3 regions of the Pseudomonas sp. FW305-20 genome follow, and region 2 is predicted to be linked to each of the others. Evidence: predicted binding sites of a transcription regulator. Region 2 holds the regulator's gene; each other region holds the start of a gene.
What was found. The regulator FliA, encoded in region 2, starts transcription of late flagellar genes. The targets are predictions, from matches to a motif close to CTAAAGTTTNNNNNNNNNNNGCCGNTAA.
Positions count from the first base shown of each region.

Region 1 (4,157 bases), on a different contig from region 2:
ACGTGCGCCATCGAGCCCTGGCTCCACGATGACTTTCTTGAGATGAACCTTGAGGATTGCTTCCCGGCCTTTGCGGTCGGGGCGGTCGATCAGAATCTGCCGATCGAAGCGCCCGGCCCGCAACAACGCCGGATCAAGGACCTCCGGACGGTTGGTCGCGGCCAGCAACACCACGCCCTCGCGGGGATCGAAGCCATCCAGCTCGGCCAGTAACTGGTTGAGGGTCTGTTCTTTTTCGTCATTGCCGCCCAGCGTACCGACGCCGCGCATCTTGCCCAGCGCATCGAGTTCATCGATGAAGATGATGCAGGGTGCTGCCTGCCGTGCCTGTTCGAAAAGGTCGCGGACCCGGGCGGCACCGACCCCGACGAACATCTCGACGAACTCGGAGCCGGAGATCGAGAAAAATGGCACACCGGCTTCACCGGCGATGGCTTTGGCCACCAGCGTCTTGCCGGTGCCGGGCGGGCCGACCAGCAAGGTTCCCTTGGGAATGTGTGCGCCCAGGCGTTCGTATCGGGCCGTGTCCTTGAGAAACGAGACGATTTCCACCAGCTCGGCCTTGGCTTCGTCGATGCCTGCGACATCGGCGAAGGTCACGCCAGTGTCGCGTTCGACAAACACCTTGGCCCGGGATTTACCGACATTCATCAAACCGCCAAGACCTTGTTTGTCCACCATCCCGCGAAACAGAAAATTCCAGAACACCATGATCAGGACAAAGGGCAACAGCCAGCCCAACAGGCTGCTCATAAAGGTGTTTTCGATGATTCCGGTAAAACTGGCGCCTGATTGAGAGAGTTCTGTCGCCAGCGCCGGATCGACCCGCACGGTGGAGAACCGATCGCGTCCGTTGATGGGCTCTTGCAACTTGCCGCTGATCTGATCCTTGTTGACCTGCAAATCACTGACTTTTTGCTCGTTCAACAATTGCAGAAACTGGCTGTACGGGAGGGGCTGCACCGCCTGGCGCTCGCCAAAGAAAATCTGCATGAGGCTCAGCACGATAAAAGCGATCGCGAAGTAGGACAGATTCCACTGCTCATTCTTTTTCATGGCCTTGGCTCAGCATCAGCATCAGCATGAGAACGCAGGGTCGTCAAAAACGAGCCACGCACGCCTGATGCTGGTTTAACACTTGAACCTGTGGGAGCGAGCAGGCTCGCTCCCACAGGTTTATGCACATCAACTGACTGGCATTAAACCGCGCCCGCCCGGTTATTTTTAGACCCCATCAAAAAAGCCCCGTGCCGGCTTCCCGACAAGGGGCTTTTCTGGCGTGAAGGGTTGTCTCGAATTCAACCGGATTTGATTTGCACCTTTTTGTCCGCTTTCATCGCTTCCGGCTTTTTCGGCAGCGAAATACTCAGTACGCCATTGCTGAATGTGGCTTCGATCTTGTCGCCGTCGACACCTTTTGGCAGGCTGAATGCTCGCTCGAAGGCGCCATAGTGACGCTCTGACAGGTGATAGCCCTTTCTTTTTTCTTCCTTGTCCTCCTTCTTTTCACCCTTGATGATCAAATTGCCGTTGGACAATTTGATGTCGATATTTTCCTGGTCCATGCCTGGCAATTCAGCGGTGATTTCGAAGCTTTCATCTTTCTCGGTAATGTCCACCGCAGGCAGGCTGCGGCCGATAAATTCCCGACTCCAGAACGGTTCGACATCGAACAGCCCTCGCCGAAAAGGCGTCAGCCCCGAGCCACGATTGAAGTCTTCGAACAGGTGATCGACCTGCTGGCGCAGTTTTTCCAGAGGACGCCAAGGGTCTGATGTAGCCGTCGGTTGCTGACTGGTTTTTTCATCGTCGGTCTGTACCGGCATTTTCTTCTCGAAATTGGCCATTTTTCATTCCTCCTATCGAGTACTGCGGTGGGCCGGGAACAACTCGGAGGCCGGTCCACCACGACAAATTCAGGCCTTGCCCTGAAAGATTAGTATTCCTGCGACCGCCAGACCGACCAACAGTCGGTTTCTGACGGTGAGCCGTCTATTTCGAGAGCTTGCGCGCACCGATGACTGGTGAGAATTCTGTTTGTAACTATTCGAAGAAAACCCGTCGGTAAGAAGGTTGTGCGAGTACCAATACTCAAGTAATCCGATTGCCCGCCGAAAATGCAGGTGGAACCTTCGTGCAGGTTCGACGCAATTCCCATTATTAGAATTTTGCTGAGTGTGCAGCCAGATCAAGGAAGATCCGGTCGCTCGGCCAGGAGCTGTCATGTCTCAACCTCGTGCCCGGATCGCCTCACAGCTTGGTCTTGCGCTTGCCGTGATACTGGCGATCGTCATCAGCGGCAGTACCGTGTTCGCCCTGCGTTCGCTGGACACCGCCAACCTCGCCACCCGCGAAGAGCACCTGGCCAGTGAAGCCCGGTTGCTGGCCGATCAATTGAGCACCTTTCACGGCACATTGCGTGAAAGCACCCAGCGTCTGGCCGGCCTGTTCGAGAAACGCTTCAACGCGGGCCTGAGCGTGCATCCGGACGAGCCGGTAACCGTGGCGGGCATCCAGACGCCGGGTCTGCATCTGGGCGCCGAAGTGTTGAACAACAACTTCAAGGAAGTCGACGAGTTCAAGCAAATGACGGCGGGTGTGGCCACGGTGTTCGTGCGTAGCGGCGACGACTTCATTCGGGTCAGCACCAATGTCAGCAAACAGGACGGCAACCGGGCTATCGGCACCGTGCTCGATCACGCGAACCCGGCATACACCCGTTTGATGGCGGGGCAGAGCTTCGTCGGTCGGTCGTTGCTTTTCGAACGCTTCTACATGTCGCAGTACACCCCCGTACGGGACACCAGCGGTAAGGTCATTGCCGTGTTGTACGTAGGATTCGACTACACCGACGCGCAGAACGCGCAGTTCGCCAACCTCAAGCGCTTCCGCATCGGCCAGACCGGCTCTCTGGCGTTGCTCGATGAGCAGAACAAATGGCTGGTGCCGATCGCCGGCGTGCAAGCACTGGAGCGGGCTGTCCCCGCGATCAACAGCCTGGTGAAGACTCCGGGCAAGGGCGAGTTCTGGAGCGACAAGGCCGAAGATTTCTACAGCATTGCCGTACCGTTTGAAGACGGTCCATGGTCGGTCGTGGCGAGCATGCCGAAAACCGAAATCCGTGCCGTGACGTGGAGTGTCGGCATTCAATTGGCGATTGGCAGTCTGGCGGCGATGTTGATCGCTGTGGGCTCGGCAGTCTGGTTGCTACGCAGCAAGCTCGCCCCCTTGGGTGATCTGGTGCGACAGGCCGAAGCCTTGGGCGCCGGTGATTTGAGCGTGCGGCTGAACGTATCGAGCAACGACGAAATCGGCCAGTTGGCCCGTGCGTTCAACCAGATGAGCCAGGCGCTGTCGACCATGGTCGAGCACATCCGCAAGGCCTCGCAAGAGGTCAACAGCCGTGCCCAGGCCTTGTCCGGTCTCTCCGGTGGCGCCTATGAAGGGATGGAGCAGCAGTCGGGCGAAATCACCAGCATGGCCGGCGCGGTGGAAGAGTTCAGCGCCACGTCTTTGAACATTGCCGACAACATGGGCAGCACTCAGCGTCTGGCTCAAGAAAACGCACAACAAACCCAGATCGGTCGTACGTCGATGGACGAAGCGTCCTCGTCCCTGGAGCAAATCGCTGGCGCGCTGAACAGCACGGCGACGGTGATCAATACCTTGGGCCAGCGCTCCCAGGAAATCGGCGGCATTGTCGGGGTGATCACCTCGATCGCCGAGCAAACCAACTTGCTGGCGCTCAACGCCGCCATCGAAGCCGCGCGCGCCGGCGAACAGGGGCGTGGTTTTGCCGTCGTGGCTGATGAAGTTCGTAATCTGGCGTCGCGCACCCGCCAGGCGACGGACGAGATTTCCGGGATGATCCAGAGCATTCAGCTGGAAACCGGGAACGCCATCAGCACCATGGAGCAGGGTAACTTGCTGATGCAGGAAGGCCTGTCGCGCAACGCCAACGTCGCGTCGGCGCTGGCGCGGATTGACGAGCAAAGCCGTTCGGCCGGGCAGCAATTCGCCGCCATCACCACCGCGACCCAGGAACAAAGCAGCACCGCGACCCTGCTCAGCAGCAATCTGCAAAGCATCGCCTTGGCGAACAGTGAGCAGCGAGAAGTCGTGTCGAACCTGGCTGTGACGGCCAAAGAGCTGGAGAA
Region 1 is NZ_JBYTAJ010000012.1:150,934-155,090, reverse strand. It holds gene ftsH (ATP-dependent zinc metalloprotease FtsH) at 1-1,056, opposite strand, end outside; gene AC3WP4_RS13285 (Hsp20/alpha crystallin family protein) at 1,299-1,847, opposite strand; gene AC3WP4_RS13280 (methyl-accepting chemotaxis protein) at 2,224-4,157, shown strand, end outside.
Region 1: the regulator FliA is predicted to act here: its motif matches at 2,091-2,118, upstream of AC3WP4_RS13280 (methyl-accepting chemotaxis protein).

Region 2 (4,157 bases):
CGGTGCGGCTGGCGCCGAGGCTACCGCATCGACGGCGAACTGGCCTTTACCGTGCAGTTGATCGAGCAACGACTCGAACTCGGCATCGGTGATTTCGTCGCTGCCCGCTGCATTGCTGCTCGGCGCTGGCACAACTGCCGGGGCTTCTGCCTGAGCCTTGACGGCGTTCAGCGAGTCCAGCAGTTGTTCGAATTCGTTATCGGTGATGTCACCCGACTCGCTCTCGGCGGCAGGTTCTTCCACCACGCCAGCGACCGGTGCCGTTTCATCGGCGGTTTTCGGCTCGGCCAAACGGGCCAGTGCCGCCAGCAATTCTGGTGTGGCAGCCGTGATCGGGCTGCGCTCGCGGACTTCGGTGAACATGCCGTTCACCGCATCCAGCGCTTCAAGAACCACGTCCATCAGTTCCGAGTCGACGCGACGTTCACCCTTGCGCAGGATGTCGAACACGTTCTCGGCGATGTGACAGCACTCCACCAGCTCGTTGAGCTGGAGGAAGCCGGCGCCTCCTTTTACAGTGTGAAAACCGCGAAAAATTGCATTGAGCAAGTCCGCATCATCAGGTCGGCTTTCAAGCTCGACCAGCTGTTCGGACAGTTGCTCTAGAATCTCGCCGGCCTCAACCAGGAAATCCTGAAGGATCTCTTCATCGGCGCCGAAGCTCATGTGTAGGGGTGCTCCTAGAATCCAAGGCTGGAAAGCAAATCGTCTACATCGTCCTGACCGGACACAACGTCTTCTCTTTTATCGGCATGAATCTGCGGACCTTCACCCTGAGAGAGATGTTTTTGCGGATCTTTTTCTGCCAGCATCGCTTCACGGTCATGTTCGATGCCCGCAAAGCGGTCCACCTGACTGGCCATAAGCACGAGCTTGAGCAGGTTGCTTTCAACTTCGGTGACCAGTTGGGTCACGCGCTTGATCACCTGACCGGTGAGGTCCTGGTAATCCTGAGCGAGCAGAATGTCGTTGAGGTTGCTCGACACAACGCGATTGTCTTCGCTGCTGCGTGTCAGGAAACCGTCGACTCGCCGAGCCAGCTCGCGGAACTCTTCAGCCCCGACTTCGCGACGCATGAACCGTCCCCAATCGGTGCTCAAGGCCTGGGCTTCGTTGCTCAGGCCGTTGACCAGCGGCGTGGCGTTTTCCACCAGGTCCATGGTGCGGTTGGCCGCGGCTTCGGTCAGCTTGACCACATAACCCAAGCGCTCGGTGGCATCCGTGATCTGCGAGACCTCCTCGGCTTGCGGCATGTTCGGGTCAATCTGGAAATTGACGATCGCACTATGCAGCTCGCGAGTGAGCTTGCCCACTTCCTGATACAGGCCACGGTCACGGGTCTGATTGAGCTCATGGATCAGTTGCACAGCGTCGCCGAACCTGCCTTTTTCAAGGCTTTCGACCAGTTCGACCGCGTGTTTTTTCAGGGTCGATTCGAAATCGCCCTGTGAAGACTCGTTATGCTCCATAGCTCCCCCGTGGCGAAGTGGATCAACCGATGCGTTCGAAAATCTTTTCGATTTTGTCTTTCAACGCCTGGGCCGTGAAGGGTTTGACCACATAGCCGTTAACACCGGCCTGGGCCGCTTCGATGATCTGCTCGCGCTTGGCTTCAGCGGTGACCATCAGCACTGGCAGGTGCTTGAGCTTTTCATCCGCGCGTACGTGACGCAGCAGATCGATGCCGGTCATGCCAGGCATGTTCCAGTCCGTTACCAGAAAGTCGATGCTGCCGCTGTTGAGGACCGGGATCGCAGTGATGCCATCGTCAGCCTCGACCGTGTTGGTGAACCCAAGGTCACGCAACAGGTTTTTTATGATCCGCCGCATCGTTGAGAAGTCATCAACGATGAGGATTTTCATGTTCTTGTCCAATTCGACCTCCAAGCAGTCTTAAACGCGCCCAGCACCTGGACACGCCATTTCAATCAATCCGGCAATGCACTCGATGACTGTCTGGAGCACAACAGATCGTGACCGGCAAGGTTCAACACCCCACCAGCCGCGTTCGCAGTGCCCCCACACTGCCTTCAGCGCGCTCGCCACTCCCCCAAACGCCCCCGCAAACGGGCCGCGCACTGGCTATGTAACTGGCTGACCCGCGATTCGCTGACCCCCAGGACCTCACCGATTTCCTTGAGGTTCAGCTCTTCGTCGTAGTACAGCGCCAACACCAGTCGCTCACGCTCCGGCAAATTGGCAATCGCGTCCGCCAGCGCCGCCTGGAAGCGTTCATCTTCCAGATCGCGTGACGGCTCCAGATGTGCACTCGCGCCATCCTCGTGCAGCCCTTCGTGTTCGCCGTCCTGCAACAGATCGTCGAAACTGAATAACCGGCTACCCAGGGTGTCGTTCAAAATCCCGTAATAATCGTCGAGACTCAATTGGAGTTCGGCCGCAACTTCGTGATCTTTAGCGTCACGGCCGGTTTTAGCTTCAATCGAGCGAATGGCGTCGCTGACCATCCGGGTATTGCGGTGGACCGAACGTGGCGCCCAGTCCCCCTTGCGTACTTCGTCGAGCATCGCGCCGCGGATTCGAATGCCCGCGTACGTCTCGAAACTCGCGCCTTTGCTGGCGTCGTATTTGGTCGACACTTCAAGCAGGCCGATCATCCCGGCCTGGATCAGGTCTTCGACCTGGACACTGGCCGGCAGACGCGCCAGCAAGTGGTAGGCAATGCGTTTAACCAGTGGCGCGTAACGCTCGATCAGCTCGTACTGCGCGTCACGTGCCGACTTCTTGTAAAGGTTGTAGCCACCGGCTGTCATAGCACAGGTCCTGCGGTCTGTTGCACGAGGCGCTCGACGAAAAACTCCAGGTGCCCACGCGGGTTGGCAGGCAGCGGCCAGGTATCGACCTTCTGGGCAATGGCCTTGAACGCCAGTGAGCACTTGGACCGCGGGAAGGCTTCGTAGACGGCGCGCTGCTTCTGCACAGCCTTGCGCACGCTTTCGTCGTAAGGCACCGCGCCGACGTATTGTAAGGCGACGTCCAGGAAGCGATCCGTGACCTTGGTCAACTTGGCGAACAGGTTGCGCCCTTCCTGCGGGCTCTGGGCCATGTTGGCCAGGACGCGGAAGCGGTTCATGCCGTAATCGCGGTTCAGCAGTTTGATCAGTGCGTAAGCATCGGTAATCGAGGTCGGTTCGTCGCAGACCACCAGCAAGACTTCTTGCGCTGCACGGACGAAACTGACGACCGAGTCACCAATGCCCGCCGCGGTGTCGATCACCAGCACGTCGAGGTTGTCGCCGATATCGCTGAACGCCTGGATCAGGCCGGCGTGCTGGGCCGGGCTCAAATGAACCATGCTCTGTGTGCCGGACGCGGCCGGAACGATGCGGATGCCGCCAGGGCCCTGCAACAGTACGTCGCGCAGCTCGCAGCGGCCTTCGATCACGTCGGCCAACGTACGTTTGGGTGTCAGCCCCAGCAGGACGTCGACGTTCGCCAGCCCCAGATCGGCGTCCAACAGCATGACGCGCCGACCGAGCTCAGCTAGAGCCAGGGACAAGTTCACTGACACGTTAGTCTTCCCGACGCCACCTTTGCCGCCGGTCACCGCGATCACCTGTACGGGATGCATGCTGCCCATGAATTTCTTTACCTTGTCTTACTTAGACGGAGGCCACATTACTGGCTGCGCGTTCATTAACTGAACAATGCATGGCAGGCCATCGATGTAGGTACAAAAACTGTCATTAGTACCTCAGCCCACCTGCTTGGTCGGGCTGTGGTAAATATCAGCGAACATGTCAGCCATGGCTTCTTCGCTGGGTTCTTCTTGCATTTGCACGCTTACAGCGCGACTGACCAACTGATGACGACGCGGCAGATGCAAATCATCCGGGATCCGCGGGCCATCGGTCAGGTAGGCCACCGGCAGTTCATGACTGATGGCCAGGCTCAACACCTCGCCCAGACTTGCCGTTTCATCCAGTTTAGTCAGGATGCAGCCAGCGAGCCCACAACGCTTGTAACTGTGATAAGCGGCCGTTAGAACCTGTTTCTGGCTGGTGGTTGCCAAAACCAGATAATTTTTCGATTTGATGCCACGACCGGCCAGGCTTTCGAGCTGCATGCGCAGTGCCGGATCGCTGGCCTGAAGGCCCGCGGTATCGATCAGCACCACGCGTTTGCGCAGCAAGGGCTCC
Region 2 is NZ_JBYTAJ010000015.1:104,527-108,683, reverse strand. It holds gene AC3WP4_RS15300 (chemotaxis protein CheA) at 1-666, opposite strand, end outside; gene AC3WP4_RS15295 (protein phosphatase CheZ) at 681-1,469, opposite strand; gene AC3WP4_RS15290 (chemotaxis response regulator CheY) at 1,492-1,863, opposite strand; gene fliA (RNA polymerase sigma factor FliA) at 2,031-2,771, opposite strand; gene fleN (flagellar synthesis regulator FleN) at 2,768-3,598, opposite strand; gene flhF (flagellar biosynthesis GTPase FlhF) at 3,713-4,157, opposite strand, start outside.

Region 3 (4,157 bases), on a different contig from region 2:
GTCCCGGGCTGCATTCCCACGCAGAGCGTGGGAACGATCCTGCTTAAACCCGGAACGCGCTGATCAGCTGCTTCAATTCCACCACCTGAGCCGACAACGCACGACTGGCATCCTCAGTCTGGTGCGCACCTTCGGCAGTACGCTCACCGGCGCGGTTGATTTCGACAATATTCTGGTCGATGTCATGGGCCACGGCGGTCTGCTGCTCTACCGCGGCGGCGATCTGTTGGTTCTGATCGACGATCATGCCGACCGCACCGAGGATGTTTTCCAGCGCTTGCTGAACCTTTTCCGACTGCCCCACCGTGCCGTTGGCCATCTGATGACTGGTACCCATCGCCTTCACCGCAGCGCCGACACCGCTGTGCAGCTTGGCGATCATCTGCTCGATTTCCTCGGTAGATTGCTGGGTGCGCTTGGCCAGGGTCCGGACCTCGTCCGCCACCACCGCAAAACCACGACCTTGCTCACCGGCCCGAGCGGCTTCGATGGCCGCGTTGAGCGCCAAGAGGTTGGTCTGTTCGGCGATGCTCTTGATCACCTCCAGCACACGGCTGATGGACTGGCTGTCGCTGGCCAGTTGATTGATCACCAGCACCGACTGGTCGATCTCACTGGCCAGTGCCGCGATGCTGCCCTGCTGGGATTCCACCAGCCCACGACCGCTGATGGTCTCATCGTTGACGCTATGAGCGCTGCTGACCGCTGCCGCGGCACTGCGTGCAACCTCCAGGGAGGTGGCGGACATCTGGTTCATGGCCGTGGCGACCTGCTCGATCTGCGTGCGCTGCCCCGCCACCGCCTGGTTGCTCCGGGCGGAAACGTTCTCCACCTGCCCGGCCTGGCGCTCTACCTCACTGACGGTCTGGCCAACCCGCTCGATCAGGTCATGGATTTTCTTCACGGTGCCGTTGAACACCTCGCCCAGCTCGCCCAGTTCATCGCGGCTGTTGGCGCTGAAGGTCACTGTCATGTCGCCGGCCGCGACCTTGTCCATCACCGCGCCAAGACGCTTGAGGGTGGTGCGGGTCGAGGCGTAGAAGCCGCCATAGAGGTAAAAAATCAACACGAACACCACCGACAGCGCCAAGGCCTGCAAGACCATGTGGGTGCGGTTCTGCTCCAGTCGCTGCTGCAATTGGGTGCCAAGAAACTTCAGCGTGGCTTCGTTGAGTTGGTAGGTCTGGTCCATCAGGCCCGTGACCTGGTCGTAAAAGCCCTGCCAGGGCGCATCCAGCGTGTCGGCCATCACTACCTGTTCTTCGAACAGTTCACTGGCCTTTTTCAGCGATGCCTTGCTGTTTTCGGCCTGCGCCGCCAGGGTTTCGCGTGCCGCTTTGCTGGAGCCCAGCGCGTCCTGCAACTTCAGGGCATATTCGGCCTGCAGTTTTTCGATCTGCGCCAGCAACTCATCAAAACGGGTACTCGATGCCGAGTTGAGAAAACCCTGCCCCAGCGAAAAAGAGCCCATCGCCCGGCCTTCGCCCAGAAGCTGGGTCACGGGCGGGGTGACATTGGTAATGAGTTCGCTGAGCTGGCGCATGTCGCTCTGGGTGTCGCGGCTGAGGCCGGCCTGACTGGCGATGACCTGGCTGAAAATTTGGGCGTTGCCGAGCAGCTTGCCGATCATCGCACTTTTGCTTTGCAGGGAGCTTTCCGCTTGCTGGGCCTTGAACGCGGCGATCATCTCATCGCGTTTGCCATCGAAAACCGTGATCTGCTCGGGGTCCGTGGTCATCGCCGTCAGCCCTTGCAAACGGGTCAGCACATTTTGCCCCAGGGTACTGATCTGCGACTCGACATTGCCGGCCTTGCCGGACTGACCAAGGGTGACGTTGATCTGCACCAGGTTGTTCAGGGTTTCCAGATCGCGCCGCAACGTCAGGCTGCTGCCCAACAGGTCAAGGCTCTGCAGCTCGACCCGGGTGCCCTGGAATTCTCGATAAGAATCGCGCACCAGATAGAAGTTGGTCACCAGCATCGGCACAAGGAACAGCACGCTGATCAGGCTGAACTTCATGCCAAAGCTCAGGCGGTTCATCAGCGCGACGGCGGGATAGAGCAAGCTCTTCACTATGAAGTCTCCCTTCGATTTCTTATTTTTATTGGCAGGCGCAGGTCGAGAGCAGATAGCCACTATTCGGCGCTGTCTCTGTATAGCTTAAATCGGCGGGATGTTTTGTAACTTAAGGTTAACGGCGAGATGCACACTTAGGACGATAGATACCCCTGTGGCGAGGGGGCTTGCCCCCGTTCGGCTGCGAAGCAGTCGCAGAACCTGATTGCACAGTTTGACTGGAAAAATGCTAGGGGCCGCTTCGCGACCCAACGGGGGCAAGCCCCCTCACCACAACGGAGTCCACTCCAGAACTAAGCAAGAACGGTCCACAGCGCGAAACCGGCATACCAGAGCACTGCCGCGCGCAGCAGCAGTTCCCAGATCCGGTCGAGGCTGTTGATGCCGTCAGGCCCGACCATTGGCGCCGGAATTTCACCGGCCACCAAGCCCACCTTCTCGATCAATTGGGCGGCGCTGATGTTCCAGTTCAGCAGCTCGTTCAACATTACCCGGCCGACCGCGACAAAGTTGCCGACCAACGCAAAACTCGCCGCCAACAGACGCACCGGCACCCAGTCGAACGCATGACGCAGTTTTGCGGCGCGCTCGACCACGGCCGGGGTCTGCCCATGTTCTTCGGCCAGGGCCAGCAGTCGATAGCTCAGGGCTGCGACCGGCCCCAGCAGGAAGTACCAGAAAATCACCGCGAAAAAGCCCTGATAAGCCTCCCACAGCAAATGCCCTTCGACCCGTTCCAGCAATTGTTCGCCGCTATCGGCGCAGATACCCACATCACGGTCCGCTACATGAGCGGCCGCTTGCAGGTCTTCCCGGCGCCAGGCATCGCGAAACGGCCCCAGACCGGCCAGCAGATCACCGCGGCCCAGACTGTAAATCACCACCAGCAGGTGCACCGGCAACGCCAGCAGACCGTAAGCCACCGGGTCCAGAACCAGTAGCAGCAAACCCAGCAATGCCACTGGCAACAACACCAGTATCACCAGGATCAGCCACGGACTTTTCGCCAGACGCGGACTGACCTCAAGCTTGTTCAGCTCGCGAACCCATCCACCATCGCGCTGAATCCGATGACGCAGGGCCGAGAATTTCTCGATCCAGACCGCCAACAGCAACACCAGAAAACTCATTGTTGTTCCTCTTTTGCCAGGGCGGCGCGATAGCGTGCCCAGTCGAATGCAGGCCCGGGATCGGTTTTACGCCCCGGTGCAATGTCGCTATGCCCGCAAATGCGCTCTGCGGTGATGGCCGTGAACGTGCTTTGCAACTGCCGGGTCAGGGTCGTCAACGCTTGATACTGGGCATCGGTGAACGGCAGATCATCCGTGCCTTCAAGTTCAATGCCCACGGAAAAATCGTTACAGGTTTCCCGTCCTTCGAAACTCGAGACGCCGGCATGCCAGGCACGCTCAAGACAAGAGACAAACTGAGTGACGGTGCCGTCACGTTCGATCAGAAAGTGCGCAGATACACGCAGGTCGGCGATCCCTTCAAAGTAGGGATGTTCCGTGACATCCAGACGATTCTGGAAAAACGCCTGCACCTTGCCGGTGGCGAATTGCGCAGGCGGCAGGCTGATGTTGTGGATCACCAGCAGGGAAATTTCATCCGAGGGGCGCGCATTGAAGTTGGGCGATGGGCAAATATCTACGCCCTGACACCAACCGCTCGCGGGGTCCAACTGCATACAGGTTCCTTCAACGACGACTGTGTTGGCGCCCAGTATGCCGCGATAGCCCCTCCGGGCGCGATCACTTGCCGCGATTGAGGCGCCGCAGGTTGCCAATCACCGACTCCAGCGCCCGGTCGAACAGCAAAGTGTCGTCCAGTGTGCGCACCGCGCCACGACGGAATTCCAGCGCCAGGCCGGTGCGGCTGCGTTCCAGCACTTTCATCCCGGTGCGGTTGACGAAAATGTATTTGCCGGTGGCTTCAATGATCGCCGCCAGTTTGCAGCGAAGGGTGTTTTCCTCGTCTTCCTGAAACTCGACCCAGCCCCCCAACCGCAGTTGATCGACCTGAAGCAGGCCGGCATCGTCTTCCGGCAAGCGCACTGACGCCGTATCGACCGGCCCTTCGT
Region 3 is NZ_JBYTAJ010000020.1:9,360-13,516, forward strand. It holds gene AC3WP4_RS17885 (methyl-accepting chemotaxis protein) at 44-2,074, opposite strand; gene ampE (regulatory signaling modulator protein AmpE) at 2,371-3,207, opposite strand; gene ampD (1,6-anhydro-N-acetylmuramyl-L-alanine amidase AmpD) at 3,204-3,764, opposite strand; gene AC3WP4_RS17900 (DUF1631 domain-containing protein) at 3,829-4,157, opposite strand, start outside.
Region 3: the regulator FliA is predicted to act here: its motif matches at 2,164-2,191, upstream of AC3WP4_RS17885 (methyl-accepting chemotaxis protein).